Regions from separate parts of the Flintibacter porci genome, predicted to be linked through region 1. Evidence: riboswitches for the same ligand, from Rfam matches in the RefSeq annotation. Region 1 holds a riboswitch; each other region holds the start of a gene.

Evidence for each region. Region 1 has a riboswitch for ZMP and ZTP ahead of ACEVJL_RS15185 (IMP cyclohydrolase). Riboswitches for the same ligand answer to the same signal wherever they lie in the genome.
Region 2: linked by a shared signal. The riboswitch ahead of pflA (pyruvate formate-lyase-activating protein) and the one ahead of ACEVJL_RS15185 (IMP cyclohydrolase) in region 1 are both predicted to bind ZMP and ZTP.
Region 3: linked by a shared signal. The riboswitch ahead of ACEVJL_RS02925 (formate--tetrahydrofolate ligase) and the one ahead of ACEVJL_RS15185 (IMP cyclohydrolase) in region 1 are both predicted to bind ZMP and ZTP.

The regions. Positions count from the first base shown of each region.
Region 1 covers NZ_JBHEVB010000020.1:13,213-23,603, reverse strand. Annotated here, with positions in the region: gene ACEVJL_RS15200 (amidophosphoribosyltransferase) at 1-1,234, shown strand, start outside; gene purM (phosphoribosylformylglycinamidine cyclo-ligase) at 1,250-2,293, shown strand; gene purN (phosphoribosylglycinamide formyltransferase) at 2,306-2,935, shown strand; ZMP/ZTP riboswitch at 2,972-3,049, shown strand; gene ACEVJL_RS15185 (IMP cyclohydrolase) at 3,104-3,811, shown strand; gene ACEVJL_RS15180 (immunity protein Imm33 domain-containing protein) at 3,825-4,922, shown strand; gene ACEVJL_RS15175 (phosphoribosylaminoimidazolecarboxamide formyltransferase) at 4,929-6,101, shown strand; gene purD (phosphoribosylamine--glycine ligase) at 6,333-7,589, shown strand; gene ACEVJL_RS15165 (HAD family hydrolase) at 7,586-8,257, shown strand; gene ACEVJL_RS15160 (low molecular weight protein-tyrosine-phosphatase) at 8,303-8,761, opposite strand; gene ACEVJL_RS15155 (sugar kinase) at 9,335-10,360, opposite strand.
Region 2 covers NZ_JBHEVB010000006.1:196,478-206,868, reverse strand. Annotated here, with positions in the region: gene ACEVJL_RS08620 (ABC transporter permease subunit) at 1-101, opposite strand, end outside; gene ACEVJL_RS08615 (ABC transporter permease subunit) at 114-908, opposite strand; gene ACEVJL_RS08610 (ABC transporter ATP-binding protein) at 922-1,809, opposite strand; gene ACEVJL_RS08605 (TetR/AcrR family transcriptional regulator) at 1,806-2,423, opposite strand; gene ACEVJL_RS08600 (DUF6061 family protein) at 2,592-2,837, opposite strand; gene rlmD (23S rRNA (uracil(1939)-C(5))-methyltransferase RlmD) at 2,859-4,493, opposite strand; gene pflB (formate C-acetyltransferase) at 4,605-6,848, opposite strand; gene pflA (pyruvate formate-lyase-activating protein) at 6,865-7,593, opposite strand; ZMP/ZTP riboswitch at 7,662-7,740, opposite strand; gene ACEVJL_RS08580 (alanine/glycine:cation symporter family protein) at 7,818-9,236, opposite strand; glycine riboswitch at 9,340-9,427, opposite strand; glycine riboswitch at 9,428-9,514, opposite strand; gene secA (preprotein translocase subunit SecA) at 9,765-10,391, shown strand, end outside.
Region 3 covers NZ_JBHEVB010000002.1:205,997-216,387, reverse strand. Annotated here, with positions in the region: gene ACEVJL_RS02930 (AI-2E family transporter) at 384-1,520, shown strand; gene ACEVJL_RS02925 (formate--tetrahydrofolate ligase) at 1,577-3,244, opposite strand; ZMP/ZTP riboswitch at 3,305-3,394, opposite strand; gene ACEVJL_RS02920 (LysR family transcriptional regulator) at 3,425-4,369, opposite strand; gene rpmB (50S ribosomal protein L28) at 4,558-4,746, opposite strand; gene hprK (HPr(Ser) kinase/phosphatase) at 4,990-5,943, shown strand; gene ACEVJL_RS02905 (ROK family protein) at 5,947-6,894, shown strand; gene murB (UDP-N-acetylmuramate dehydrogenase) at 7,116-8,027, shown strand; gene rapZ (RNase adapter RapZ) at 8,084-8,944, shown strand; gene ACEVJL_RS02890 (gluconeogenesis factor YvcK family protein) at 8,971-10,011, shown strand; gene whiA (DNA-binding protein WhiA) at 10,017-10,391, shown strand, end outside.

The DNA of each region.
Region 1 (10,391 bases):
CGAGTTCCACGGCAACTGCGGCATCGGCTGTATCAGTGACACGGACCCCCAGCCCCTGCTGGTGCGGTCTCACCTGGGGCTGTACGCCATCACTACGGTGGGTATCATCAACAACTCGGAGGAGCTCATCCAGCGCTATTTCTCCGACCACGGCCACCAGTTCATGGCCATGAGTTCGGGCAAGGTCAACGCCACCGAGCTGGCCGCCGCCCTTATCAACCAGAAGGATGATCTGGTCAGCGGTATTCTCCACGCTCAGGAGGAGATCCAGGGCTCTCTCACCCTGCTCATTCTGACGGAGAAGGGCGAGATCATCGCCGCCCGTGACCGGGTGGGCCGTCTGCCCGTGCTGGTGGGCAAGAAGGAGGGAGCACACTGCGTCTCCTTTGAGTCCTTCGCTTACCACAAGCTGGGCTACCAGGACGCCTACGAGCTGGGTCCCCGTGAGATCGTGCGTATCACCGCCGACGAGTGTGAGACCCTCTCCCCCGCCGGCGAGGAGATGAAGATCTGCGCCTTCCTGTGGACTTACTACGGCTACCCCAACTCCAATTACCAGGGCATCAACGTGGAGGTCATGCGCTACCGCAACGGTGAGATCATGGCCCGGGACGAGGTGTCTCGTGGCGCTTTGCCCAAGGTAGACTATGTGGCCGGCGTGCCCGACTCCGGTCTGCCCCACGCCATCGGCTTTGCCAACCGCAGCGGCAAGCCCTTTGCCCGCCCCTTCGTAAAATACACTCCCACCTGGCCCCGCTCCTTTATGCCTGCCAATCAGGAGGTGCGCAACCAGGTGGCTAAGATGAAGCAGATCCCCGTGCCCGAGCTCATCGAGGGCAAGAAACTGCTGTTCGTGGACGACTCCATTGTCCGGGGCACCCAGCTGCGGGAGACGGTGGAATTCCTCTATGAGTCCGGCGCGGAAGAGGTCCACATGCGTTCCGCCTGCCCCCCCATCATGTACAGCTGCAAATACCTCAACTTCTCCCGCGGCAATTCTGACATGGACCTGCTGGCCCGCCGCACCATCCAGGAGTTGGAGGGCGACGAGGGACAGCAGCACCTGGAGGAGTACGCTGACGGCACCACCCAGCGCGGTCAGTGCATGCTGAAGACCATCTGCGAAAAGTTCGGCTTCACCTCCCTGGGCTACCAGTCCCTGGAGGGCCTGCTGGAGGCCATCGGCCTCGACCGGGATAAGGTATGCACCTATTGCTGGAACGGAAAAGGTTAACGGAGGTTTTCTCGTATGAAAAATTCTCATTCTGAGTCCTACGCCGCTGCCGGCGTGGATGTTACCGCCGGCTACGAGTCGGTCGAGCGCATCAAGCCCATGGTGGAATCCACCTACATTCCCGGCGTGCTGGGCACTCTGGGCGGCTTCGGCGGCATGTTTGCCCCCGATATGGCCGGGATGAAAAAGCCTGTGCTGGTCTCCGGCACCGACGGCGTGGGCACCAAGCTGCGCCTGGCCCAGCTGATGAACAAGCACGACACCATCGGCATCGACTGCGTGGCCATGTGCGTCAACGATATCATCTGCGGCGGCGCCGCCCCCCTGTTCTTCCTGGACTACATCGCCTGCGGCAAGAACGACCCCGTGCGCATCGCTGAGATCGTCACCGGCATCACCGAGGGCTGCCGCCAGTCTGAGTGCGCCCTGGTAGGCGGCGAGACCGCCGAGCACCCCGGCCTCATGCCCGATGAGGACTACGATGTGGCCGGCTTCTCCGTGGGTATCGTAGACGAGGAGAAGATCATCGACGGCAAGCACCTGGCCCAGGGCGATGTGCTCATCGGCCTGGCTTCCACCGGTGTCCACTCCAACGGCTTCTCCCTGGTGCGCAAGGTCTTTGACGTGGAGCACGCTGATCTCACCTCCCCCATGGAGGAGCTGGGCGGCAAGAGCCTGGGCGAGACCCTGCTCACCCCCACCCGCATCTATGTCAAGGCCATTAAGGCCCTGCTGAAGGCCGGTGTGGACATCCACGCCATCAGCCACATCACCGGCGGCGGCTTCTATGAGAACGTGCCCCGCATGATGACCGAGGGCCTCACCGCCCAGATCAAGCTGGACTCTTTCCCCCGCCTGCCCATTTTCGACCTCATCGAGAAGAAGGGCGGCATCCCCGAGCGGGATATGTACAACACCTTCAACATGGGCATCGGCATGATCCTGGCCCTTCCCGCCCAGCAGGCCGCCCAGGCCCTGGAGATCCTGAAGGCCGCCGGCGAGCAGGCCTACCAGATCGGCCAGGTGGTCTCCGGCGAGGCTGGGGTGGAACTGGTCTGAGGAGGTGCGCCCATGGCAAAGCGCATTGCCGTGCTGGTCTCCGGCGGCGGCACCAACCTTCAGGCTCTGATCGACGCCCAGGCCCGGGGTGAGATCGTGAACGGCGAGATTGCCGCTGTCATCGCCTCTAACCCCGACGCCTACGCCCTGGAGCGTGCCAAGAAGGCGGGCATCCCCACCTATGTGGTGGCCCGGAAGTCCTACCCCTCCAGCCAGGCCATGACGGTGGCTCTGGTGGAACAGCTCCAGGCGCTGCACATCGACCTGGTGGTGCTGGCTGGCTTTATGGTCATCCTCACCAGCGAGATGGTACAGGCTTTCCCCAATGCCATTTTGAATGTCCACCCCGCCCTGATCCCCTCCTTTGCCGGTCCCGGCTGCTATGGACTCCATGTCCACGAGAAGGCTCTGGAGTACGGGGTCAAGCTGTCGGGTGCGACCGTGCATTTTGTCTCTGAGGAGTGCGACGGAGGCCCCATCGTCTCCCAAAAGGCGGTGGAGGTACTGCCCGACGACACCCCCGAGGTGCTGCAGCGGCGGATCATGGAGAACTGCGAGTGGAAGCTGCTTCCCCAGGCCGTGTCTCTGTTCTGTCAGGGACGGCTGAAGGTAGAGGGCCGGACTGTCCGGATTCTGGACTGATCCCCCTTTTCGGTGCGCCCGCCCCTTTACAATGTAATCAAGCGGCATGACTGACGGAAGTGGAGTGACCACGGGGAGTGCCGCCTCTGAGAGCCGACCGTCTGGGCGCACCCGTTTGCACAAACGTGGTGCGCCCATTTGCTTATTTTGTGAAAAGGAGCTTACGTTATGGAACTTCTGAATTTTAACGACCTGCTGCGCAGCCACCCCTACCCCGGCCGCGGTATCATGCTGGGCAAGTCCGCTGACGGCGCCAAGGCCGTGGTGGTCTACTTCATCATGGGCCGCAGCGAGAACAGCCGCAACCGCATTTTTGAGGCCACCGAGGACGGCATCCGCACCCGGGCCTTTGACGAGAGCAAGATGGTGGACCCCTCTCTCATCATCTACCACCCCGTGCGCAAGGTGGGCGATACCCTGGTGGTCACCAATGGTGACCAGACCGACACCATCCGGGACGGCCTGCTGGAGGGCAAGAGCTACATCGAGGCCCTCCGCACCCGCTGCTACGAGCCCGACGGCCCCAACTACACCCCCCGCATCTCCGGCGTGGTGGAGAAGGACGGCGCCTTCTGCCTGTCCATCCTGAAGAGCGCCGACGGCGACCCCAGCTGCAACCACCGCTACTTCTACGAGTACGACGCCCCCCTGTCCGGCGAAGGCCGCTTCATCCACACCTACCAGGAGAACCTGGACCCCCTGCCCTCCTTTGAGGGCGAGCCCCGCCGGGTAGCCATCTCCGCCCCCGACGCCCAGACCCTGGCCAAGGAGGTTTGGGAGAACCTGAACGAGGACAACAAGGTCTCCCTGTATGTCAGCTACATCGACCTCTCCTCCGGCCAGGCGGACACTGTGATCATCAACAAGCACCAGTAAGAAGGAGGCCCCCATGCCCTTGACCGACCCCATTTTGGAATTTCAGCGTGCCCGAGCCGCCGCTGCCTTCCAGCCCCCGGTGCTCTGCTCCTCCAAGGCCTTTCCCCTGCTGCTGGCCGGGGTACCCGCCCTGCGGAAAACGCCGGGCCTGGCCACCATGGAGGACGCCGGAGAGGAGTACTTCACCTCCATCCCCTTCTGCCTGAGCAAGGAAGATCAGCAGGCCGCCCGCACCCATCTGTCTGAGGTGTTCGGCATTACCGACAAGGACAGCCTGATCGCTTTCTGCCAGAACACGGTGCACATCCACCGGGAGTATCTGGACTTTGAATCCTTCTGGGAGGACCGCCCCAATTTCTCCCTGGATGAACTGACTCCCCAAGCTGTGTCCGGCTTCCAGCGCCTGTCCGACTTTGCCCGTCAGTTCCAGCCCATTGTGGGCCGCCGTGGCTTTCTGGCCTGGGACATCAGCGAGACCCTGGGCTATCTCCGTTCCGCCTGCGCCTGCGAGCTCATCACCATGGAGGAGTATCAGGAGCTGTCCCAGTACTGGGTAGAGCAGGCCGCCGCCTTCCACAGCTGGGATGAGTACGCTGTGGACCTGGTATGCGGCGCCGCCTACTGGGCTTTCCGCATTGGAGGCGAGCAGGACGCCGTCTCCTACCGGGATCTGAACCTGCGCCTGGTGCGGGACCTGCTGGGCAGCAAGCAAGCCTGGTGCGGCCGTATGTGGCCCCGTCCTGCGGGAAAGAGCTATAAACTTTCCGAGCCGGAAATGCGGCCTCTCCTGAAGGATTGGGACGGCCCCGCCGCCTGTCTGGCTACCGACGAGATCACTGTCTCCGGCAAACCGGTAGGCTACTGCTACCGGGAAAAGCCGGAACGGGAGGGCCAGGACAGCGGCTGGCGCTTCTTTGCCGCTGTGGAGAGCGAAGAGTACCTCAGCGACCCCTCCCACATCGGAGTCTACTCCCTCAATACCCTCTGCAATTACGACCCCGACCTGATCCCCCTGCTCAGCGCCCCCTACGGCAGTGCCTTTGCCCGGGGCGAGGACGGAGCCTTCCACTATGAACCCCTCAATCCCCAAGATTCCGATCAGAAAGGATGAAATACGATGACCGAACTGGAACTGAAATACGGCTGTAACCCCAACCAGAAGCCCGCCCGCATCTTCATGGAGGAGGGCGAACTGCCTCTGAAGGTGCTCAACGGCAAGCCCGGCTACATCAACTTCATGGACGCCCTCAACTCCTGGCAGCTGGTCAAGGCCCTGAAGAAGGCCACCGGCCTGCCCGCCGCCGCCTCCTTCAAGCACGTCTCCCCCGCCGGTGCCGCCCTGGGTCTGCCCCTCACCGATGTGGAGCGTCACATCTACTTTGCCCCCGAGGGAGAGCTCTCCCCCGTCGCCTGCGCCTACATCCGCGCCCGGGGTGCCGACCGCCTGTGCTCCTTTGGTGACTGGGCCGCTCTCAGCGACGTGTGCGATGCCGATACCGCCCGCTTCCTGGCCGCCGAGGTATCCGACGGCATCATCGCCCCCGGCTACACCGAGGAGGCTCTGGAGATCCTGAAGACCAAGCGCAAGGGCGGCTACAACGTGGTGGAGATCGATCCCAACTACACTCCCGCTCCTGTGGAGCGCCGCAACATCTTCGGCATCACCTTTGAGCAGGGCTACAACGATCTGGACATCAACGAGGAGATGCTCCAGAATATCGTCACCGCCAACAAGGACCTGCCCCAGCAGGCCAAGCACGATATGCTCCTCTCTCTCATCACCCTGAAGTACACCCAGTCCAACTCCGTGTGCTACGTGAAAAACGGCATGACCATCGGCGTGGGCGCCGGCCAGCAGAGCCGCATCCACTGCACCCGTCTGGCCGGCAACAAGGCCGACATCTGGTGGCTGCGCCAGCATCCCAAGGTCCTTGGCCTGCAGTTTGTGGACAACATCCGCCGTCCCGACCGGGATAACGCTATTGACATCTACATCTCTGATGAGCACGACGACATCCTCGCCGACGGCGTGTGGCAGAACACCTTCAAGGTGAAGCCTGAGGTGCTCACCGACGAGGAGAAGCAGGCCTGGATTGCCCAGATGTCCGGTGTGACCGTGGGCTCTGACGCCTTCTTCCCCTTCGGCGACAACGTGGAGCGCGCCCGCAAGTCCGGCGTGCAGTACATTGCCCAGCCCGGCGGCTCCATCCGTGACCAGCAGGTCATCGACACCGCCGACAAGTACGGCATGGTGATGGCCTTTACCGGCATCCGGCTGTTCCATCATTAAAAATACCTCTAGGGGGGACGTTGTCCCCCCTAGATACGAACTTGGTTCCCAAGGAAACCAAGTTGGATACCCCCCTCAAGGGCCGGGCATGTTCTGCGGAACATGCAGATGCGCTGACGCGCTCCGGCCCTCGCGGGCGGGAACCAGTTCCCCCCGCGTGCCCCTCTCCGCTCTCCGAGGGGAATTGGCGACAATTTTAGGCCTTTTCTCTTACTAAATGAGGTGTTTGATATGAAAGTATTGGTAGTCGGCGGCGGCGGCCGTGAGCACGCCATCTGCTGGAAACTGGCTCAGAGCCCCAAGGTAACCGAGCTCTACTGCGCCCCCGGAAACGGCGGCATCGCCCAGGTAGCCACCTGTGTTCCCATCAAAGCCACCGATGTAGACGCCATGGTATCCTGGGCCAAGGAAAATGCCATGGACTTTGTCATGGTGGCTCCCGATGATCCTCTGGCTCTTGGTATGGTGGACGCCCTGGAGGCCGCCGGCATTCCCGCCTTCGGCCCTCGTGCCAACGCTGCCATTATTGAGGCCAGCAAGGCGTTCTCCAAAGAGCTGATGAAGAAGTACCACATCCCCACCGCCAAGTATGAGACCTTCACTGAGATGGACAAGGCTCTGGCCTACATCGACGAGCAGGGCGCCCCCATTGTAGTCAAGGCCGACGGCCTGGCTCTGGGCAAGGGCGTGGTCGTGGCCTCCACTGTGGACGAGGCCAAAACCGCTGTCCGGGAGATGATGGAAGACCACAAGTTTGGCCAGAGCGGCTCCACCGTGGTCATTGAGGAGTGCATGGTTGGCCCCGAGGTCACCGTGCTGGCCTTCTGCGACGGCGAGCACCTGGTCCCCATGCTGTCCTCCCAGGACCACAAGCGCGCCTATGACGGCAACCTTGGCCCCAACACTGGCGGCATGGGCGCCTTCTGCCCCTCCCCCAAGTACACCGCCGAGATTGCCAAGGAGTGCATGGAGAATATCTTCCTGCCCACCGTGGCCGCTCTGAAGGCGGAAGGCCGTCCCTTCAAGGGCGTCATCTACTTCGGCCTGATGCTCACCAAGGACGGTCCCAAGGTGGTAGAGTACAACGCCCGCTTCGGCGACCCTGAGACCCAGCCCCTGCTGTCCATGCTGGACAGCGACCTCATGGACATCTTTGAGGCCTGCGTGAACGGTACCCTGGACCAGGTAGAGGTCAAGTGGAAGGACGGCGCTGCCTGCTGCATCGTGCTGGCTTCCGGCGGCTACCCGGTGAAGTACCAGAGCGGCTACCCCATCTCCGGTCTGGAGGAGGCGGGTAAGTCCGCCACCGTGTTCCACGCCGGCACCAAGCGTCAGGAGGACGGCACCATCGTCACCGCTGGCGGCCGTGTGCTGGGTGTGACTGCCCTGGGCGCTGACCTGGACGAGGCCATCTCCAACGCCTATGCCGCCTGTGCCCCCATCTCCTTCCAGGATATGCACATGCGCAAGGACATCGGTAAGGTATGAGTCAGCTTGCTCTCCAGGGCGTTGTCTTCGACGTGGACGGCGTTCTCTTTGATACGGAACGACTGACCAACCAGACCTGGTTGGCCGTAGGAAAGGAACTTGGCTGGCCCCAGATCGGCGAGTATTATCTGGAATTTGTGGGACAAAACCGCACGGATATTCATCAGAAAATGCTGGACCTCTTTGGCCCAGAGTTCCCAAAAGAGGAGTTTATGAAGACCTGCTCTGCCTATTCTCAGGCCAGAATGGAGCGGGAAGGCGTTCCCATGAAGCCAGGAGTACGGGAAATTTTGGACTTTCTGAAGGCCCGGAATATCCCCATCGCTTTGGCCACCTCCACCGGCCGGGAACGTACTTTGCGCCGCATGGAGCTAACCGGCCTCGGTTCCTACTTCTTCGCCATCATTACCGGCGATCAGGTGGTCCACAGCAAGCCCGACCCGGAGATCTACCAGCTGGCCTGCCGGGCACTGGGCACGGATCCCGCCCAGACAATTGCTGTGGAGGACTCCCGCAACGGGATTCTCTCTGCCTCTCAGGCGGGAATGAAGGTTATTATGGTTCCTGATATGATCCCCCCTACTCCGGAACTGGATGCACTGCTCTTTCGCCGCTGCGCCAGTTTGCTGGAGGTACGGGACTTTTTGACTCAGCAGCTGGATTCTTGATTCTTAAAACAGAGGACCGACCCCATAGGGTCGGTCCTCTGTTTTTTAACGTCCTTTTTTTAATTCCTCCAGCAAGCCCTGACACCCCTCCAGCACATCCTGGTACGTAGTCTCAAAATCTCCGGTGTACCAAGGGTCGGCCACCTGGCCGGGACGATCCGTATAATCCATCAGCAGATGGATCTTTCCCTCCGGGTCCCCCCCACAGATTCGGGTCATATTGCGCAGATTGGCCTGATCCATACCAATCAGCAGATCATAGTCAGAATAGTCGGCCTTTTTCATCTGCTTGGCCGCATGCCCTTGGCATCCGATCCCATACTCGGCCAGCTTTCGCCGTGCCGGAGGATAAACTGGGTTTCCGATCTCCTCTGTGCTGGTGGCGGCAGAGTCTACCTTGATTCGCTCCTCCAATCCCGCTTTCTTCACCAAATCTTCCATGATAAAGCGAGCCATTGGACTTCTGCAAATATTGCCGTGACATACAAACAGAATCTTTATCATATATAAAATCGCCTTAAAATGTGCAGTTTTCTCTTTAAAATATTGATTTTTCGAACTTTTTGAGTGTTATTTTTCTTCTCGCTTTTTAGAGCAAACTTGTTAATCTACATAAATCTTTATAACTTTTCGTGCAAATGGTGTCAGTTTTGGTGTCAGCCAAAATGGTGAAGAATTCTTTCATTTCAACGACTTGCGGCAATCTTAGCGTGTGCTTTTTCGGCGGCTACATAACTGGAATGGGTGTATGTATTAAGCGTGGTATAAGCATCAGCGTGTCCCATGAGGTATTGCAGACTTTGATACAGATCATTCGGGTATGTTCCGTCACGAGTTTCTTCAATGCTGGCAGTTCTACATGATACCCATACAATTTCTCAGCATTTTTATAGTTCAGGCTTTTCCTCGACACTGCTTTACTCTGAAGCCACCTATAACCTACCTGCAGGAGCCTAGGCAATATTACTTGGTATTGGAGTTCATTCGCCGTATTCTTTCATAATGCGTAGTTTGTAGTTTTTAGTGAAAAAGATCCATACAACCTTATAAGAATGAAGGAGAAATTCCAAAATCAACTCAGCGTTGGATACGGCCGGAACCGTCGCCGCCGGCCAGCTTCTCCACCTCGGAGACGGTGACCATGTTGTAGTCGCCCTCGATGGTGTGCTTCAGCGCGGAAGCGGCCACGGCAAACTCCACGGCCTCCTGGGTGGACTTGCCATTGAGAAGCGCGTAAATGAGGCCGCCGCCGAAGCTGTCGCCGCCGCCCACGCGGTCGATGATACGCAGCTCATACTTCTTGGAGAAGCAGTACTCGTCGGAGGCCACATCGTACAGCATGGCGCTCCAGCCGTTGTCGGAAGCGGAGTGGGACTCACGCAGGGTGATGGCCACCTTTTCAAAGCCGAACTTGTCGGCCAGCTGCTTGGCCACAGACTTATAGCCCTCGTGGTTGATCTCACCGGCGTAGATGTCGGTGGACTCGGCCTCGATGCCAAACACGTCCTTGGCGTCCTCCTCGTTGGAGATGCACACGTCCACGTACTGGCACAGCTCGGTCATGGCCTCCCGGGCCTGCTGACGGGTCCACAGCTTGCCGCGGTAGTTGAGGTCGCAGGAGATCTTCACGCCGTGGGCCTTGGCAGCCTTACAGGCCTGCTTGCAGGTCTCCACCAGGTTGGGGCCCAGAGCGGGGGTGATGCCGGTGAAGTGGAACCAGTCCACGCCCTCGAAGATCTTGTCCCAGTCAAAGTCGCTGGGCTGGGACTCCTGGATGGCGGAGTGGGCGCGGTCGTAGATGCACACGCTGCCACGCTGGGAGGCGCCCTTCTCGTTGAAGTAAATGCCCACACGGTCGCCGCCCCGGACGATCATGGAGGTGTCCACGCCGTAGCGGCGCAGAGAGTTGACGGCAGCCTGGCCGATGGCGTGGGCGGGCAGCTTGGTGACATAGGCGGCATCCAGGCCGTAGTTGGCCAGGGAAACAGCCACATTGGCCTCGCCGCCGCCGAAGGTGAACTCCAGGTGATCAGCCTGGACAAAACGCTCGTAGTTATAGGGCTGGAGCCGGATCATCAGCTCGCCGAAGGTAACAACTTTCATTGTGCTCTACTCCTTATCACAAACTCAAATA
Region 2 (10,391 bases), on a different contig from region 1:
AGCTCAAAATAGCAGAAACCGCACAGAAGCAGCATGATCCCCAACCAGATCAACAAGAGCCTTCTGGTTTGGCGGAACTCATTTTTAATCAATGTTTTCATGTTTGCACCCCCTTATGAACGAAACTGAATGTCTTTTTTCAGAAAGACACCGTAAGACAGCACCAAAAACAAGGTAACCAGCAGCACGCCCCAGCCAAGATAGGTCATATCATAGAAGCCAGTTTCGGAAATTTTTGCAGCTCCAAAGAAGGAGTATGGGGACAGGAAACTGATAGCCCGGTTACTGATGATGTTGGAGAAGCTTGTTATGCAATACTCCACAAACACGACTAATCCGGCAGTCAGCAGCGGGCTGCGGTTGCGGGAAAACAAAATTCCCACCATCAGACCCATTGCAGCGAAGAACAGCGTAACAAGGGTCAGGGACAGGGCAATCAGGAAAAACTCTCCCCATGGAGTTCCGGAACGAAACATTGCCATGGCCAAAAAAGAAGCCAGCAGATACGCAGCACCTACGACCACCACTCCGATCAATACAGTCAATGCCTTTGCCCAATAGATTGTTTTCCGAGGAAAGGGCTTTGTAAACAGGTATTCCGAAGTTCCTTCCGTACATTCTCTGGTGTGAACAGAAATGCCGAAGTGCATTCCGAAAACGCCGGAGGCAATCATAAAAAAGCTGGTCAGAAACCCATAAATGCCCAACGGGGAAGTCAAGTATTCCATCGATACGCCGACACTCCTGTAAAAGTCCGTGGTGCCCATGGTTTCAAAGAGTTCCACGGAGGCAACATCCAGGAAGCTGTAATAAGTCGGTGTCATCAAAAAGATACACACAGCCAAGGCAATGGCCCAGCCCAGGATATAGGTTCGATGCCGTTTCAGTTCATATTTCAAAATGACCATACCTGACACCTCCTTACTCATAGTAGTGCATGAAGATTTCCTCCAAAGAGGGCTCTTCCAAAAGCACATCGTCCAAATGCAGCAGGTGAAGTTTATCAATGATTGCTGTGATATTGCCGTTATACATAAAGGAAACAGAGGTCTTGTCCGGGGTCTCAGCGAAATTCGCAATACCAGGCAGCTCCCAGAAATCACTGGAAATCGGTGTTTTGGTGGTAAGGCTGACCTTTTTATAACCGCTTTCCCGCAGCTCTCTGATAGACTGGATGCTCATGAGCTTACCCTCTTTTAAGATTGCCACCCGGTCACACAGCTTCTGTACCTCGCTGAGTACATGGGAGGAGAAGAAAATGGTGGTGCCCCGGTTGTTCTCCTCCTTCAGAATATCATAGAATGCCTGCTGGATCAGCGGGTCTAAGCCGCTGGTAGGTTCATCCATAATCAGCAGCTTAGGGGAAGTCATAATGGCAGACACGATGCCCACCTTTTTCTTGTTGCCCAGAGACAGGTCTGCAATCTTCCGGGACAAATCCAAATTGAGCCGTTCGGAAAGCTCATACATTTTCGTTTCACAGTTCATGGCGTACAGGTCGGCGGTGTATTGCAGTAGTTCCCGCACCTTCATGTTTTCATAATAGCTGTTCTCGCTGGGGAGGTAGCCCACATCTCTGGCAATGACACTTGCCTGACTCTGGCAGTCTAAACCGAAAATAGAAGCGTTGCCACCGCTGGGACGGATCAGACCCATCAGAGTGCGGATGGTGGTGGACTTACCCGCACCGTTTGGGCCAATGAAGCCAAAGAACTCGCCCTGATTAACTGTGAGATTGAGGTTGCTGATACCTCTGTGTTTCCCATAGTGCTTGGTCAGTTGGTTCAAGACAATAGCGTATTCACTCATTTTAAATATTCCTCCTTATAGAAATTGTTTTTTAGAATTGAAATGGTTTTTTCAAATTCATTCATAACTGTTTCAAAATCAAAAACGGCTACGTTACGATAACGGGCTGCATACCCCTCCGCCATCACTAAAAGCATATTGTAAACAGGTTGAGCATCTTCGGGATTTTTGAACTTTAAGGAATCATCCTCTCGTAAAACCATTTCATTTCTGAAATTCCCTGCTTCCATCTTCAATGAAGCAAGTAGGTCATTGACTTCAGGAGAAGCTTCTTCCCAAACACTTGCTATAAATTGAGTAATAAACGGGTGTGTTTTCATTGCGGCCATTTTCATCTTGCTGGAAACCAGAATGCGGTTAAACAGATCGGTTTCTGAATCAAGTATCGTTTGGTCAAACGAAGGCATAATGATTTTCATACAATATTCCAACAGGTAGGTATACAGTTGTTTTTTGTTGCCAAAGTACTGAAATACGGATGCCTTTGAAATATGCGCCGTTACAGCAATATCGTTGACAGAAGCCTTATCATATCCAAACTTACCAAAGCACTGGAGTGCCGCATTGATGATGGTAATTTGCTTTTCCTCGCTTAGTGCAAAAAATTTGTCCATTTAATTTCTCCTTTCAAGTGACCGATTCGGTTATTCATAGTATAGCACCGATAACCGATTCGGTCAAGTAATTAAAAATCTAATTCTATGCCAACATCCACTACCCAAAAAACCGCCTGTACGAGCATTTCTCATGCCCGCACAGGCGGCTTGCTTTATCTTTGGCAATCAATCCAAAGGTTTATATTCTGTTACGGTTTTCAAGTAGGTTTCCGCATTGCCGTTGAGGATTAAATCTGCATAGGCTGCCGGATCATTGTAAATCAGATAGTCAAGCTCTGATCTCTGATACATATTGTCTGCTACCTCGTTCTCCACAGCGGTGCAGTCAATGGAAATCATGCTGCCGTCAGCGAAGCGAAGCTCCACACAGGCGGTATCCATATTGAACTCACAAGAAATCACCTTATCCATAAGAACCTCCAAAATACGGGATTAAATCATCCCAAAATATTTCATTGCTTCTCGGATTGCGTTCTCTTTTTCAGGCGGACACTGGGGCTGTCTGGAATCCTCCGCTTTCGGCAGATTGTAGTTCTTTCCGACCTCCAACCCGCACTTTCTCTTGATTTGAGAGATATACAGGTTAGATACCTTTAGTCCGGTATGCTCCAACACATAGTCTTTAATCTGTGTGTAGGTTGCCTTATCTTGAAAATCAGACATATCCATATCTTCCAAAGAGAACTCAACCCGAACCTTTTTCGAGTCGATCTCACCCTTGGAAAGCAAGACAACCGTTTCCACGTGAGCGGTGCGGGGGAAGAGGTCCACGGCCTGGACCTTGACTGCCCAGTAGCCCAGCTCCTCCAGACGCTTGGCGTCCCGGGCCAGAGTGGCCGGGTCGCAGGAGACATAGACGATACGTTCCGGGGCCATGGAGGCCAGAATGGCGGGTACCTCCGGTGCTAATCCCTTCCGGGGTGGGTCCACGCAGATGACTTGGGGACGCACACCCTCCCGGGCAAGCTGAGCGGCCACTGATCCCGCGTCGCCGCAGAAGAAACGGGTATTATTCACCTTGTTGCGTGCAGCATTGGCCTTAGCGTCCTCAATGGCCTGGGGGACGATCTCGGCGCCAATGACCTGCCCCGCCTTCTGGGCCAAAGCCAGAGAGATGGTGCCGATGCCGCAGTACAGGTCCAGCACGGTCTCTTGTCCAGTGAGGGAGGCAAAATCCACCGCCTGGGCATAGAGCCGCTGGGTCTGAGCCCAGTTGATCTGGAAAAAGGAGGGGACAGACAGCCGGAAGGTCATACCGCACAGGGTCTCCTCCAGAAAATCCTGGCCCCACAAAGTGCGGTACTCAGGACCTAAAATTACGTTGGTATCCGCCTGATTGATGTTGAGAACCAGACCGATGAGTCCCGGTTCCGCTTTGCACAGAGCCTCTACCAATTCGGAAACCTGGGGCAGCTTTTTCCCGTTGGCAACCACACAGCACAAAGATTGTCCTGCCTGGTTGGTGCGCACATAGAGGTGACGGATCAGTCCCTGACAGGTACTCTCGTCATAGGCAGGCACCGACCACTGTTCCATCCAGTCCTTGAAGGCCTCGCGCAGCCGGGTCACCGCCAGAGGCTGGAGAGGGCAGTCCTCCACATCCAGCACGTCATGGCTCCGGGGACGGAAGTAGCCGATGGACAGGCCCTGCTTTCCCTGGGCCACGGGCAGCTGCACCTTGTTGCGGTAGCGCAGGGGATCTTCCGCCCCAAGCACCGGAGGCAGCTCCAAATCCAGGCCGCCCAGCCGCCGCAGAGCGTCATTGACCCGGTCCCGCTTGGCCGTCAGCTCCTCCTCGTAGGTCATGTGACGGTATTGGCAGCCGCCGCACTTGCCGCTGATGGGGCAGTCGGGCTCCACACGAGCGGGAGAGGGGGTGAGCAGCTCCACGCCACGGCCCCAGGCGATGTTCTTTTGTACCTTTAATAGCTGAACCTTCCAGTCCTCTCCCCGGATGGTGCCGGGAATAAAGACCACCCGGCCATCCAGCCGGGCCACACCGAAGCCTTGGGCGGTGTAGCTGTCGATGTGCAGATCATGCAGTGAATTTTTCTTCCAGTCGGCCATGAGGCGCCTCCCACATGTTTGTTTTCCCCCATCATACCATGTCTGCCCCCGCTGCGTAAAGATAAAAAACCCCGCCGGTTTTGCACCGGCGGGGCAGAAGGTGTGGAAAAATCACATGGCGCTGTGGAAGGTGCGCTGGATGACCTCCAGCTGCTGCTCCCGGCTGAGGCGGTTGAAGTTCACCGCATAGCCGGAGACACGGATGGTGAGGCTGGGATACTTCTCGGGGTGATCCATGGCGTCCAGCAGAGTTTCCCGGTGCAGGACGTTCACGTTCAGGTGGTGGGCTCCCTGGACAAAGTAGCCGTCTAGAATAGCCACCAGATTGGCTCGGCGCTGGTCCTCGTCCTTGCCCAGGGCCTCGGGGACGATGGAGAAGGTGTTGGACACGCCGTCCTGACACACAGCACGGTAGGGGATCTTGGCCACCGAGTTGAGGGAGGCCAGAGCGCCGTTCATGTCACGGCCGTGCATGGGGTTGGCGCCGGGGGCAAAGGGCTCACCCGCCTTGCGGCCGTCGGGGGTGGCGCCGGTCTTCTTGCCGTACATCACGTTGGAAGTGATGGTGAGGGCGGAGAGGGTGTGGATGGCATTGCGGTACAGGGGGTGCTTTTTCAGCTCGGCGGAGAAGTAGGAGACGATCTCCACGGCGATGTCATCCACCCGGTCGTCGTCGTTGCCGTACTTGGGGAAGTCACCTTCAATGGTGAAGTCCACGGCTACGCCCTGCTCGTTGCGGATGGGGCGCACCTTGGCAAACTTAATGGCGGACAGGGAGTCGGCGGCGATGGACAGGCCGGCCACGCCGAAGGCGGCCAGCCGCTCCACCAGGGTGTCGTGGAGGGCCATCTGGCTGCTCTCATAGGCGTACTTGTCGTGCATATAGTGGATGATGTTAATGGTGTCCACGTAGAGCTCAGCCACATAGGCCAGTACCTTTTTATAATTGGCCAGCACCTTGGGGTAGTCCAGCACCTCGTCCATGTCGTGCTCGATGCCGGGGACGATAACGCCGCCTTTTTTCTCATCCACGCCGCCGTTGATGGCGTACAGCAGGCTCTTGGCCAGGTTGGCCCGGGCGCCGAAGAACTGCATCTGCTTGCCCACCGCCATGGCGGACACACAGCAGGCGATGCAGTAGTCGTCGCCGTACATGGGGCGCATCAGCTCGTCGCTCTCGTACTGGATGGAGTCGGTGGCAATACTCATCTTGGAGCAGTAGTCCTTAAAGCCCTGAGGCAGGTCCTTGCTCCAGAGGACGGTGAGGTTGGGCTCGGGGGCAGTGCCCAGGTTGGTGAGAGTGTGGAGCATCCGGAAGGAGTTCTTGGTGACTAGGGTGCGGCCGTCAATGCCCATGCCGCCGATGGACTCGGTGACCCAGGTGGGGTCGCCGCCGAAGAGCTCGTTATACTCGGGGGTGCGCAGGTGACGCACCAGGCGCAACTTGATGACAAACTGGTCGATGAGCTCCTGGGCGCCCTGCTCGTCCAGCAGGCCGTTGTCCAGGTCACGCTGGATGTAGATATCCAGGAAGGTGGACACACGGCCCAGGGAGGTGGCAGCGCCGTTATTTTCCTTGATACCGGCCAGGTAGGCCATGTACAGATTCTGCACCGCCTCATGGGCGTTTTCGGCGGGGCGGGTGATGTCGCAGCCGTACTTGGCGGCCATGGAGGCCATCTCCTTCAGAGCGCGGATCTGCATCTGGACCTCTTCCCGCAGGCGGATGCGCTCGTCGGTCATGGGGCCGTCCAGCATGTCCAGATCCTTCTGCTTCTCTTCAATAAGGAAGTCGGTGCCGTACAGGGGGACGCGGCGGTAGTCGCCCACGATGCGGCCGCGGCCATAGGCGTCGGGCAGGCCGGTGAGCAGACCGGCGTGGCGGGCGTCCCGGGTACGCTTGGGATAGGCGTCAAAGACGCCTTCGTTGTGGGTCTTGCGGTAGAGGCGGAAGTGGCGCTCGATCTCCGGGTCCAGCTGGTAGCCGTACTGCTCCAAGGCGGAGACGGCGTTGCGGATGCCGCCGAAGGGGTTGACGATGCGCTTGAGGGGGGCGTCGGTCTGAAGGCCCACGACCACCTCGTTGTCCTTGTCAATGTAGCCGGGGGCAAAGTTGTCGATGCCGGAGACAGCGTGGGTCTCCACGTCGATGATGCCCTTTTTGATCTCCTCCAGAATGAGGGACTCTGCCTTCTCCCAGACCTTGGCGGTCTTGGGGGAGATGGGGGCCAGGAAGTCGTCCCCTCCCTGATAGGGGGTGTAGTTTTTCTGAATGAAGTTGCGCACATTCACCAGGTGGCGCCACTCGCCGGTGCGAAATCCTTTCCAAGCGGTGCAGTTGACGTCGATGCTCATAGCTCCCATTCCTTTCTTAGTTGTCTGTGTTCCGGCAGCAGGCTTCATTGAGCTGCCGGTTCCAAGGTTCCAGTGTTGTCTTGTTCATCGGCGGCACCCCTTCCAACGGATAGGGGATGCCAAGCGTTTGATACTTGTGAACGCCCAGGGTGTGGTAGGGGAGAAGTTCCACCTTCTCCACCCGGGGCAGGGTGGCGATGTATTCGCTTAGGGAAGTCAAATGCTCCGGACGGTCGGTGAGGCCGGGGACCACCACGTGGCGCACCCACATGGGGACGTTTGCCTTCCGTACTGCCTCCACAAAGGCCAGGGTGGGGTCCATCTCCAGACCGGTGATCTTCCGGTAGCCCTCTCTTTGATGGTGCTTTACGTCGTAGAGCACCAGGTCGGTGTGTTTGAGAATGCCCTCGTAGTCACCTCGGCCTACGCCGGAGGTGTCGATGCAGGTGTGGACCCCCTCTGCTTTGAGCAGCTTCAGACACGCCAGTAGAAAGTCGGGCTGTCCGAGGGGCTCGCCGCCGGAGAAGGTAACGCCTCCGCCGGAAGATTCAAAATAAGGCCGGAAGCGGAGCAGCCGTTTGACCAGGGCCTCGGGCGTAGTCTCCTGTCCGCCGGAGAAGGTTTGAGTGTCCGGATTGTGGCAGTAGAGGCAGCGGAGAGGGCAGCCCTGAAGAAAGACCACGGCCCGTACACCGGGGCCGTCCACCAGTCCCATACTCTCCAGCGAATGAATGAATCCGGTCATGAAAAATACTTCCTTTCCGCCCTGAATAGGCAAAAAAAGGCGCAAAAAAGCCGCCCTTCCGGGCCACTTTTCGGCGCCCAGACGGTCGGCATCATGACGATCATACTCCCTGTGGTCTCTCCACTTCCGTCAGTCATATGATCCGCCCTTAGGATAACAAAAGACCGCCGACCCTGTCAAGGGGACGGCGGTCTTTTTCGTGTTTTCATATAAACTGCACAAAATTATTTGGAAGCCTTTTTGCTCATGTGACAAATCTTTACCACCACGCCCGACAAGGCAAACAGGGCGATGGCGTTGGGGATGACCATGAGGTTGTTGAACATGTCGGTGAGCTCCCACACCAGGTCATTGGACATGAGGGTGCCCAGGAAGATAAACACCAGAGCGATGACGGAATAGACGGGAGCGGCCTTCTTGCCGAAGAGGTAGATGATGTTGATCTTGCCGAACATGTTCCAGCTCAGCACCGTAGAGAAGGCGAAGAAGAACAGACAAACGGCCACGAACATGGCGCCGGCCTGGGTACCGAACACGGTACCAAAGGCGGTCTGGGCCAGGTTGGTCTTGTTGATGACCTGGGAAACCTCCTCGGTGTAGCCCTGGGCCAGAATGCCGCCGGGGGTGTACAGAGTGGAGATGACCACCAGAGCATTGAGGGTCAGCACGATAAAGGTGTCGATGAACACGCTGACCATGGCTACCACGCCCTGGTCGTGGGGATCCTTCACGTTGGCCTGAGCGTGAGCGTGGGGGGTGGAACCCATGCCGGCCTCGTTGGAAAAGAGGCCGCGCTTGGCACCCTGGCTGATGGCTTCCTTCAATGCGTAACCGAAGCCGCCGCCGATGATGGCCTGGGGCTCAAAGGCATACTGGAAGATCATAGCGAAGGTGGCGGGGATATACTGAATGCGGATGACCAGTACGGCCAGCGCGCCCAGCAGGAAGATAGCGGCCATGATAGGGACGATCTTCTCGGTGACAGCGGCCAGACGCTGCACGCCGCCCACAAAGATGAAGCCGCAGATGATAACCAGCACCACGCCCACGATCCAGGAGGGCACGCCGAAGGCGGTCTGGAAGGTAGAGCCGATGGAGTTGGACTGAACCATACAGCCCATAAAGCCCAGGGCCAGAATGATGGCTACCGCAAAGAAAGCGGCCAGGAACTTGCCGAAAGCGCCCTTAAAAGCGGTGGTGATGTAGTAGACGGGGCCGCCGTGGAAGTCGCCCTTCTCGTCGGTGATGCGGGTCTTGATGGCCAGAGTAGCCTCTGCATAGATGGTGGCCATGCCGAAGAAGGCAATGATCCACATCCAGAAGATGGCGCCGGGGCCGCCGGCCAGAATAGCGCCGGAGCCGCCTACGATGTTGCCGGTGCCCACCTGGGCGGCGATGGCGGTGGCCAGAGCCTGGAAGGAACTCATACCCTGCTCCTGCCGTCCGCCACGCAAAGACACATTTCCGAATACCTTCTTCATGCCCTCGCCGAAGCAGCGTACCTGAACAAAGCGGGTTCGGATGGAATAGAAAAGACCCACGCCGATGAGCAGGAAGACCAGAATATAGCTGGACAGGTAGGTGTTGATATTGACCACGATAGGATAAAGTGCGGCCTCTAAGGATTGCAGTGCTTCAGACATCGTTTTCTCCCCCTAAAATATCCAGAACAAAAAAGACCGTGGAAGCTTCCACGGTCTATGATGGGGCGAAAACAGACCCACGCCGAAAAAACGGCGGGGCGGTTTGTTCGTCTCTGTCCTTTTGCCTGAGAGATTGGCGGGAATTCCCGCTTTGCACCTTCGGCACTCGTGGTCGAGCTTCTCCAGAGTCACATCCACGCACAGTCCTCGTCCCAACAGGGACACCTGAGAGTGTTACTCCTTCGGCAGGCCGACGGCCATTTTCCTGGGCGCTTCGTTTGTCCTGTTCAATTGTGAATCTAACCATACCACAGGTGCTACAAACTGTCAACCCCTGGCGTACATTTATGTGCATGTGGTGGATATTTGAGGGCGGGATAGAAAGAAATTGGAGATTCTGTGAGGGAAAGTTTACAATTTGCTCTTTTTTCCGCCGAAGGCTTGTGGTATACTGAGACGATAATATGCCCGGATGGCTTTCCCGGGCGGAGCGATTTTACGAGTAACAACAACGAGGTGTGATCGAATATGAGTTTCCTGAAGAAAATTTTCGGCACCAGTTCTCAGCGGGAGGTCAAGGCGATTATGCCGCTGGTGGAGAAGATCGAGGCCCTGGAGGATGAGTACAAAGCGCTCAGCGACCAGCAACTCCAGGCCAAGACCCCGGAGTTCCAGCAGCGTCTGAAGGACGGCGAGACCCTGGACGATATCCTGCCTGAGGCCTTTGCCGCCTGCCGTGAGGCCGCCTGGCGTGTGCTGGGCATGCGTCCCTACCGGGTACAGCTCATCGGTGGTATCATCCTGCACCAGGGCCGTATCGCTGAGATGAAGACCGGTGAAGGTAAGACCCTGGTGGCTACCCTGCCTGCCTACCTCAACGCACTAGCCGGCAAGGGCGTGCACATCGTCACCGTCAACGATTACCTGGCCAAGCGCGACAGCGAGTGGATGGGTAAGGTCTACCGCTTCATGGGTCTGACCGTGGGTCTGGTCATCCACGGAGTCATGGGCCAGGATAAGAAGGCGGCCTACGACGCCGACATCACCTACGGTACCAACAACGAGTTTGGCTTTGACTATCTGCGTGATAACATGGCCATCTACTCCCAGGAGCTGGTACAGCGTGGCCACTACTTTGCCATCGTGGACGAGGTG
Region 3 (10,391 bases), on a different contig from region 1:
AAATAAGCGATTATTGGGGCCCGCTCCTGGTGGAGACGGGCCCTTTTTATATGCCTGTTTGGCCAGATTAAAAAAGTGTTGACAAAATGGTTAGCATATGCTAATCTATGGGTGGTTAGAGATGAGAGAACAAAAGCCTCCCCTCCTCACACCTCCCTGCTTTCTTCCCCACACTCAGGCTTTTCAGATCTCTCTGGCCACCAGAATACCCAAAGGGACAGGCATCACCCTTGGGGAACCCCCAGCCGTGGGCATACACGCGGCTGGGGATTTTTTTGCCTGGGGAGAAACGGAAGGGTATGTTGACGGCAAAGGGCGGGCATGGTATAGTGGTATCGCGTTTTGCATGTGCCTGGGTATTATCCCGGGGAAAGGGGTTTTCTATGCCAATTAAATGGATGCGCAGCGTGATGCTGATTATTACCTATGCGGTATTTCTAGTGCTGGCGGTGATCAAATTTGATGTGATCCTGGATCTGGCAGGACAGGTCCTGACCAGCTGCCGACCGCTGTTTCTGGGCTTTGCCATCGCCTTTGTGCTCAACCGGCCCTGTGCCTTCTTCTGCCGCCACTATGAACGCAATCTGGGGGAGCGGTTCAAGAAACTGGGCCGTCCGTTGGCGGTGCTTACCTCCTATGTGGCCATGATTGCGATCATTGTGGCTCTGTTTTCCTTTGTACTGCCTCAGGTGGTGGACAGTATTCAGCTGTTTGCTGCCAGTGTCAGCGGCTATATGGTCAATCTGCAGGCCATTATCAATAAGATCGCTGAGTATCTGGATCTGTCTTCTCTGGACCTGAGTTCCCTGAGCAGCTATCTGCGCAGCTTCTTGGAGGGGGTGCTCTCCAGTGTCACCACGGCTGCCTCCCAGGTGATGGTGGTCACCAGCAGTATTTTGTCCATGTTCGTTACCCTGGTACTGGCCATCGTGTTCTCTATCTACATGCTGGCCGGACGGGAAAAGCTGCTGGACCAGGGCCGCAGACTGCTGCGGGCCTATCTGCCCGACCGGCATGTGACCTGGGTCAGCGATGTGATCCGCCTTACTGCCGAGACCTTTACCAACTTTGTCTCCGGTCAGGCCATTGAGGCCTGTATTCTGGGCGGACTGTGTGCGTTGGGTACCTTCTTTATCCAACCTGACTACGCCGCTCTCATTGGCGTTATTGTAGGTGTGTCCGCTCTGATTCCAGTGGCTGGTGCTTATATCGGGGCAATCCTTTCTGCCTTCCTGCTGGTGATGGTGTCCCCGGTGCGGGCCATCATCTTCCTGATCTTTTTGTCCATTCTCCAGCAGATCGAGGGCAATGTGATCTATCCCCGTGTAGTGGGTACCTCCATCGGCCTGCCGGGCATCTGGGTGCTGACGGCGGTGACGGTGGGCGGCGGCCTGTTCGGCCTGCTGGGTGTGCTGCTCAGCGTGCCGGTGGCCTCGGTGCTGTATGCCCTGCTGAAGCAGGATGTGGTGCGGCGGCTGCGAAAGAAAGAGCCAGCAAAACCGGAATCCAAAGAAGAATAACAAATAAAACGGCGCGCCGAAGAAAACTTCGGCGCGCCGTTTTTCTATGTTTACAATCAGAAGAGACCGGTGATTTTGCCGTTCTCGTCCACATCGATTTTCTCGGCGGCGGGAACCTTGGGCAGACCAGGCATGGTCATGATGTCGCCCGTCAGGGCCACCAGGAAGCCGGCGCCGGCGGACACCTTGATGTTGCGTACGGTGACGGTGAAGCCATCGGGAGCGCCCAGCAGCTTCTGGTCGTCGGAGAAGGAGTACTGGGTCTTGGCCATGCAGATGGGGAGGTTGCCGTAGCCCAGGTCGGTGAGCTGGGCCATCTGCTTGCGGGCGTTGGGGGTGAGGACCACGCCGTCGCCGTGGTACACCTTGGTGACAATGGCGTTGAGCTTTTCCTCAATGGAGGCCTCAGCGTTGTAGGCAAAGTGGAAGTCGTTGGGCTGCTCACACAGACGCACCACTTCCTCGGCCAGAGCAAGGCCGCCCTCGCCGCCCTTGCCCCAGACCTCGCTGAGGGCCACGTTGACACCCAAAGCCCGGCACTTGTCCTCCACCAGCTTCAGCTCGGCCTCCGTGTCAGTGGGGAAGCGGTTGATGGCCACCACACAGGGCAGACCGTAGACCTTGGTGATGTTCTCCACGTGGCGCAGCAGGTTGGGCAGGCCGCGCTCCAGAGCCTCCAGATTCTCGGCATTCAGGTCGGCCTTGGCCACACCGCCGTGGTGCTTCAGGGCGCGGACCGTGGCTACCACAACCACCGCATCGGGGGTGAGGCCCGCCATGCGGCACTTGATGTCCAGGAACTTCTCCGCACCCAGGTCAGCGCCGAAGCCGGCCTCGGTGATGGCGTAGTCGCCCAGCTTCAGAGCCATACGAGTGGCCATAATGGAGTTGCAGCCGTGGGCGATGTTGGCGAAAGGACCGCCGTGGATAAAGGCGGGAGTGCCCTCCAGGGTCTGGACCAGGTTGGGCTTGAGGGCGTCCTTCAGAAGAGCGGCCATGGCACCGGCGGCCTTCAGATCGCCGGCGGTGACGGGCTTCTCGTCGTAGGTATAGCCAACAATAATGCGGCTCAGACGCTCCTTCAGATCGGTGATGGAGGTGGCCAGGCAGAGAACTGCCATGACCTCGCTGGCTACGGTGATGTCAAAGCCGTCCTCCCGGGGAACGCCCTGCATCCGTCCGCCCAGACCGTCCACCACGTTGCGCAGCTGGCGGTCGTTCATGTCCACGCACCGCTTCCAGGTGATGCGCTTGACGTCGATCCCCAGGGCGTTGCCCTGCTGGATGTGGTTGTCCAGCATAGCGGCCAGCAGGTTGTTGGCCGCACCGATGGCGTGGAAGTCGCCGGTAAAGTGGAGATTGATATCCTCCATAGGTACCACCTGAGCGTATCCGCCGCCGGCAGCGCCGCCCTTGACGCCGAAGACCGGGCCCAGAGAGGGCTCACGCAGAGCCACCAGAGCGTTCTTGCCCATACGGCGCAGAGCATCGGCCAGACCCACCGTGGTGGTGGTCTTACCCTCGCCGGCGGGGGTGGGGTTGATGGCGGTGACCAGGATCAGCTTGCCGTTGGGAGCCTGCGTCTCATTGAGCAGGCGGTAGTCGATCTTAGCCTTGTAGCGGCCGTAGTACTCCAGGTACTCCTCGGCCACGCCGGCAGTCTTGGCGATGTCGCCAATGGGCTTCATAGGGGTGCTCTGCGCAATTTCAATATCGGTCAACATAACACAATTTCTCCTTTGTCCGCGCCCTTTTCACAAAAAAAGGGCGCACCGGTTTTTTACTCCGTGCGCCCAGACGGTCGGCATTAAGACGCTGAACGCGTCCGCTATACTTCATGTGGTACTCCACTTCCGTCAGTTGTATAGCTTATGTAGTGAGTGTATCACACCTCTTTCGGCACGTCAAGTGTCCGAAAGAGCAGAGCCCCGGTCAAACTGCCGGTAAAAGTCCTTGATGAGGGCGATAAAGGCCCGGGTGGCGGGGGAGAGGAAGCTGTTTTTCTTATAAACCACTGCCATCGGACAGGTGAGAGGGGGATCACCCACGGTGAAGAAGGACAGACGGTCCATATAGGGGGTGCGGTGGATGCCGCTCTCCGGCAGGAAAGTGAAGCCCATGTTCTCCGCCACCAGATTGATGGCGGTGGTGTTGTTGGTGGTGGTGAGGATATTCACCGGCTCCACGTTCTGAACGTTGAAGGTGTTATAGAGCAGGCGGGACAGACGCCAGTCCTCGGGCAGCATCATCAGGCGCTCGTGCTCCAGCTGCCGCAGGTCCCCGAAGGGGAGGGGAGCAGAGCAGGGGCTGTCCAGACCCTTGACCAGGGGATGGTCCTTGTGGGAGATGAGGAGGATGCGCTCGTGCATCACCAGTTCATAGCTCAGGTCGGTGAGGTTGCCCGGTGTGTGCATCAGACAGAAGTCTGTGACGCTGCTGGCGGCCAGATTGCCCAGCTGAGGCACCGGCGCCTCGTGGAGGACCACCTGTACGTCGGGGTACTTGGCGGCAAAGCGGGGCAGGATATCGGGCAGCAGGGTGGAGCCTCGCCAGGTGGACACGCCGATGTGCAGCTGCTGGCGCTTCTTCTCCTGCAGCTGCTGCAGGTCGCTCTCCAGCTGCCGGTCCAGATAGCCCTGGCGTTCCAGATAGGCGTGGAAAAGCTCTCCAGCGGCGGTCAGACGCAGAGGGGTGTGGGAGCGGTCCAGCAGGGTGACACCCAGATTGGCCTCCAGCTTAGCGAGATACTGGCTGAGGTAGGGCTGGGAGAGATAGAGACGGTCCGCCGCCTTGGAGATGCTGCGCTCCTTGACGATGGCCAAAAAGTATTCCGGATTTTTGACAAACATAACGGGCCTCCTGTTGGGCTGCGAAAGGGAACGGGCCGCTTAGCGCCGCCTTTTTAAGGATATCATATCATAAAATGGGGAAAAAGGGAATGTCTTGGGACAAAAGAAGGGGCATATGGCGGATTTTGGGAAAAAAGAAAATGCCCTGCGCCAAGCGACGCAGGACATTTTATCTTGCCATATACCAATTACACAGCGCGGGTGACCTTACCGGAACGGAGGCATCTGGTGCAGACGTACACGTGAGTGGGAGTCCCATTCACAATCGCCTTCACGCGCTTCACGTTGGGCTTCCAGGTGCGGTTGGAGCGGCGGTGGGAGTGGGAGACCTTGATACCGAAGGTGACGCCCTTGTCGCAGAATTCACATTTGGCCATGTTGCTTACCTCCTCGCTATGAGAGTACGCTTTCGATGAAGCATCGACTGGTATTTTACCAGATAATTTTCGGGAATGCAAGAGGTTTTTAAAAAAACTTGAATTTTTTTCTGAGAGGGTTCTAAATGGAAAAAAGTGTGAAACGGAAGGAAGAAATTAAACCCTGTGCTTGCGCCGGAAAGACAAATAAGCTATACTAAAACCAAATCGGCATGACAGCCTGGAACGCAAGGAGGAGACGCTATGGCAGAGCGTGGAAAAAGCGTAAAACTGGGAGAGATCATCCGGGAGTTCCAACTGGAGATTTTAAATAAAGGTCCCAATTACGAGGATATGCCTCTGACCACTTTGGACGTGAACCGGCCCGGCCTGCCCCTGAGCGGTTTTTTTGAGCATTTTGATGCCCGCCGCCTGCTGGTCATCGGCCTGACCGAGCACACCTATCTCTCCGGCATGGAGCCTCAGGCCCGCCGGGAGAGTTTTGACCGGCTACTGGCCCATCCGGTGCCCGCGCTGATCATCACCCGGGAGCTGGAGCCCTTCCCCGAGTGTATGGAGATGGCCATTAAGCATGAGCGCACTGTGCTGCGCACACAAGAACATACTTCTGCCTTTATGAGCCGCCTCATCGGCAGCCTCTTTAATCACCTGGCGCCTCAGATTACCCGCTCCGGCGTGATGATGGAGATCTACGGCGAGGGCGTGCTCATTCAGGGTGAGTCTGGCGTGGGCAAGAGTGAGGTTGCCATTGAGCTCATTCAGCGGGGACACCGCATCATTGCCGATGACGCGGTGGAGATCAAGGAGACCAACCACGGTACCCTTATGGCCACAGCCCCGGAACTCATCCGCCACTATATGGAGCTTCGCGGCATCGGCGTGGTGGACGTGCGGCGGCTGTTTGGTATGAGCGCCATCAAGACGGAGCAGGAGATCGATATGGTCATCAAGCTGGAGCCCTGGGACGACAGCGCGGTCTATGACCGCCTGGGCCTGGAGGGAGCGGTGACTCAGATCCTGGGCGTCTCGGTGCCCTGTCTGACCATCCCGGTCAAGCCCGGACGGAATCTGGCCAGCATCGTGGAGGTGGCGGCCATCAACAACCGTAACCGGAAGATGGGCCATAACGCGGCTCTGGAGCTGACCCGGAAAATGGATGAACACTTTAAAAAACTCATGGAAGAGGGAGAGCGGTAAACCATGTATATCGGAATTGACGTAGGCGGCACCAACCTGGTGGCCGGACTGGTAGATGAGAACGGTAAGATCCTGCACAAGGCGTCCTGCCCGGTGGATAAGAGCATGACGGCGGAGGAGCTGACCCGCCAGCTGGCCAAGCTGTCTCTCCAGGCGGCCAAAGAGGCCGACTGTCCGCTCTCTGAGATCCAGGCGGCGGGCGTGGGCCTGCCCGGTCTGGTGAGCAATAAGACAGGCATGGTGATCAAGACCACCAATATGCCCTTCTACAACACCCCCTTCCGGGAAATTTTCCAGGAGGACCTGAAGATCCCCGTCTACCTGGGCAACGACGCCGACTGTGCCGCGGTGGGCGAGTACTGGGCGGGCTCTGCCAAGGGCTTTGACCCTGCTCTGGTCATCACTTTGGGTACCGGTATCGGCAGCGGCATGGTCCGGGGCGGAAAGCTCTACATCGGCCACGGCGGCGCCGGTATGGAGGCTGGCCACATGATCATCCATCCCAACGGGGTGCGCTGCGGCTGCGGCAACCTGGGCTGCTGGGAGCAGTACGGCTCCGCCACCGCTCTGGTTCGTCTGACCCGGGAGGAGATGGAGTACAACCGGGACAGCATGCTGTGGCAGCTGTGCGACGGGGATACCCGCAAGCTGGAGGGCCGTACCACCTTCCAGGCGGTGCGTGAGGGCGACGCCACGGCCCGCAAGGCGCTGGACCGTTACCTGGAGGGCCTGTCCATGGGCCTTATTAACCTGGTGAACGTGCTGTTCCCCGAGATCGTCTGTCTGGGCGGCGGTATCAGCAATGCCGACGACGACCTGCTGCTCAACCCCCTGCGTGAGCTGGTCCACCGGGGCAGCTTCGACAAGGACCACCTGCCCCGCATTGAGCGGGCCAGCCTGGGCAACGACGCAGGTGTGGTGGGTGCCGCCATGCTGTGCAATATGTTCTGATTTTTCCGCGTGAACCAAATGGGATTCCCCCGGCCAGAGGAAGCGCTCCGGCCGGGGGAATTTATATTGGGTAAAGTTGCGGGTGTACTATTTTATTTGACGGTGAAATTTGCTATAATATAATGTCTACTGAATAAACTGCAAATCAGCTTGTTCTCGCGGCAGCGGCCGCATAATTCCACTTGTTATATTTGAAATCCGCAAGGAATTTGGAGGTCACAATGGATCAATTTGACCAGTTGTTTGATCAATTACAAAAGTGCTGCCCCGACATGGAGCTGCTGAAACAGGAGCCCATGGCCCGCCACACCACCTTCCGTATCGGCGGCCCGGTGCCCCTCATGGCCCGGCCCACAAACGAGGAGCAGGTGCTGGCGTGCGTCCGGCTTACCCGGGAGAATCAGATTCCTCTGGTGGTGCTGGGCAACGGCTCCAACCTGCTGGTGGCCGATGAAGGCGTGCAGGCTTTTGTGCTGGATATGACAGGACTGAGCCGTCTGGAGCGCACCGGAGAGCGGGAGATCACCGTCGGGGCAGGCGTTACCCTGGCCCGGCTGGCCTCTTTTGCCGCCGGAGAGGGACTGACCGGCCTGGAGTTTGCCGGTGGAATTCCCGGCACTCTGGGAGGCGCCGTCATGATGAATGCCGGAGCCTATGGAGGCGAGATGGTGCAGGTCGTGCGCCGTACCCGGTGCCTCACCCCCGAGGGGACCGTGAAGGAGATCATAGGGGAGGAGCATGACTTCTCCTACCGCCACAGTGTCTTTTCTCAGGGGAAGGACGTGATCCTCTCCTCGGTGCTGGAGCTGGAGCCGGGACAGGAGGAGAATATCCGCGCCCAGATGGCGGAGCTGGCTCAGAAGAGAAGGTCCAAGCAGCCTCTGGAGTACCCCAGCGCCGGGTCCATGTTCAAGCGGCCCCAGGGCTACTTCGCTGCCGCCCTCATCGACCAGTGCGGCCTGAAGGGCTTCACGGTGGGAGGTGCCCAGGTGTCGGAGAAGCACGCGGGCTTTGTCATCAACCGGGGAGGAGCCACCTGTGCCGACGTGCTGGCCCTGGTGAGGGAGGTCCAGCGCCGCGTACGGGAACAGACCGGCGTGGAGCTGGAGATGGAGGTGCGTCGGCTGGGGTGAGAGCCGGGCGGCGCAGGGGAGAGCGTCCCTAGAGAGAAAACTTGAGGTGTGTGTTTGTGGAGTTTTTGATTATTTCCGGTCTGTCCGGGGCAGGGAAGAGCCGGGCGGCCTCGGTGATGGAGGACCTGGGCTACTTTTGTGTGGATAACCTGCCTGTCCCGCTGATCCCCAAATTTGCCGAGTTGGGCATGGGGGGAAACGGGGAGTACGACCGGGTGGTACTGGTGACCGATATCCGGGGCGGCACCAATTTTGAGGGGCTATTCCAGGCCCTGGACCGTCTGAGGGCCATGAAGTGCAGCTACCGGATTCTGTTCATGGACGCCTCGGACGGGACGATTATCAAGCGCTATAAGGAGACCAGGCGGGTCCATCCCCTGGGGGAGGAATATGCCTCCCTGGAGCAGGCCATCCAGATGGAGCGGAAGGTTCTGGCTCCCCTGCGGGAGCGGGCGGACTGGATCGTGGATACCACCGGTCTGACCCTGGGCCAGCTGCGCAGCAAGCTGCTGTCCCTCTTTTCCAAGGAGAAAGAGGAGGGGAAGATGGAGGTGCATGTCCTTTCCTTCGGCTTCAAGCACGGGGTGCCTATGGAGGCCGACCTGGTCTTTGACGTGCGCTTTCTGCCCAATCCTTACTACGTTCCTGAGCTGCGGGGGCTGACCGGCCTGGACCAGGGGGTCCGGGACTATGTGTTTTCCCACCCGCAGAGCAATGAATTTCTTAAGCGCCTCAACGATTTTGTCAGCTACCTGCTGCCCCGGTATGCAGAGGAGGGGAAGACCTCCCTGGTCATTGCCGTGGGCTGCACCGGAGGACACCACCGCTCGGTGGCGGTGGCCCACGCACTGGCCCAGTTTGTTGCCGGGCAGGGCTTCCCGGTGACCGAGAGCCATCGGGACATGGGGCGCAACTGATCTTGTCCTAGAAGGAGGCATTTATTATGCTGGACGCCATCCCCAACACCCAGCTGTGGGAGCGGGGGCCCAAGATCGTCGCCATCGGCGGCGGTACCGGCCTTTCCACCATGCTGCGGGGACTGAAAAAATACAGCAAAAACCTCACCGCCGTGGTCACGGTGGCCGACGACGGGGGAGGCTCCGGCATGCTCCGGCGGGATATTGGTATGCCTCCGCCGGGGGACATCCGCCACTGCATGGAGTCCCTGGCCAACACGGAGCCCATCATGCAGCGCCTGCTCACCTACCGCTTTTCCGAGGGCGTGCTGGCAGGGCAGTCCTTCGGCAACCTGATTCTGGCCGCGCTGAACGGGGTGACCGGCTCTTTCGAGGAGGCGGTACGCCAGATGAGCCAGGTTCTGGCCATCACCGGCCAGGTCATCCCCGTCACCAGCGCCGACGTGCAGCTGGAGGCGGTGTTTGAAAACGGGACCCAAGTGGTGGGAGAGTCCAAGATCTGCGACTTTAAAAAACAGCAGGACTGCCGTATCCACCATGTGAACCTGATCCCTGCAAAGCCCGAGCCCCTGCCCTCCGCCCTGGAGGCTATCCGGGATGCCGACCTCATTTTGCTGGGGCCGGGAAGTCTGTACACCAGCGTCATCCCCAACCTGCTGGTGGAAGGGGTGCCCCAGGCCATCGCGGAGACCGATGCCCTGAAAATTTACATCTGCAATATCATGACCCAGGACGGCGAGACGGAGGGGTACACCGCCGCCGACCACGTTCAGGCCCTCATGGAGCACGGCGCGCCGGGGATGGTGGACCTGTGTCTTGCCAACTGCGCCCCCGTGCCCGAAAATCTGCTGGGCCGCTATGAAGAAGAAGGATCGGTGCCCCTGGTTGTGGACCGGGAGCGCATTGCCGCCATGGGCCTGGAGCTGGTGGAGCGCCCGGTGGCCCGGGAGAAGGGCGATTTCGCCCGCCATGACCCGGATAAGCTGGCCGAGGCGGTGCTGGATATCTACCGCCAGCGGGCCATGCGCATTTTCCGGGGGAAGAACCGCTATATCATCGAGGAGTGAACACCATGACCTTTGGAGGCGAGGTAAAAAACGAGCTGTGCCGGGGGGAGCTGCACCGCAAGTGCTGCGCCCAGGCGGAGGCCTACGGGGTGCTGCTGTACTGCAACACCTTTACCGGCGGGGAGGTGCGGATCGTCACCGAACACGACGCCTTTGCCCAGCGACTGCCCCTGCTGTTCAAAAAGGCCTTTAAAATCACCTTTGACCGCCTTCCCCAGGGGGAGGGAAAGCATATTTTCTCCATTCAGGACCCGAAGAAGCTGCAGACCATCCGCCAGACCTACGGAGCGGAGGGAGAGGCTGTGGCCCTGCACATCAACTTTGCTGTCCTGGAGGAGCCCTGCTGCCGCATGTCCTTCTTCCGTGGGGCCTTCCTGGCG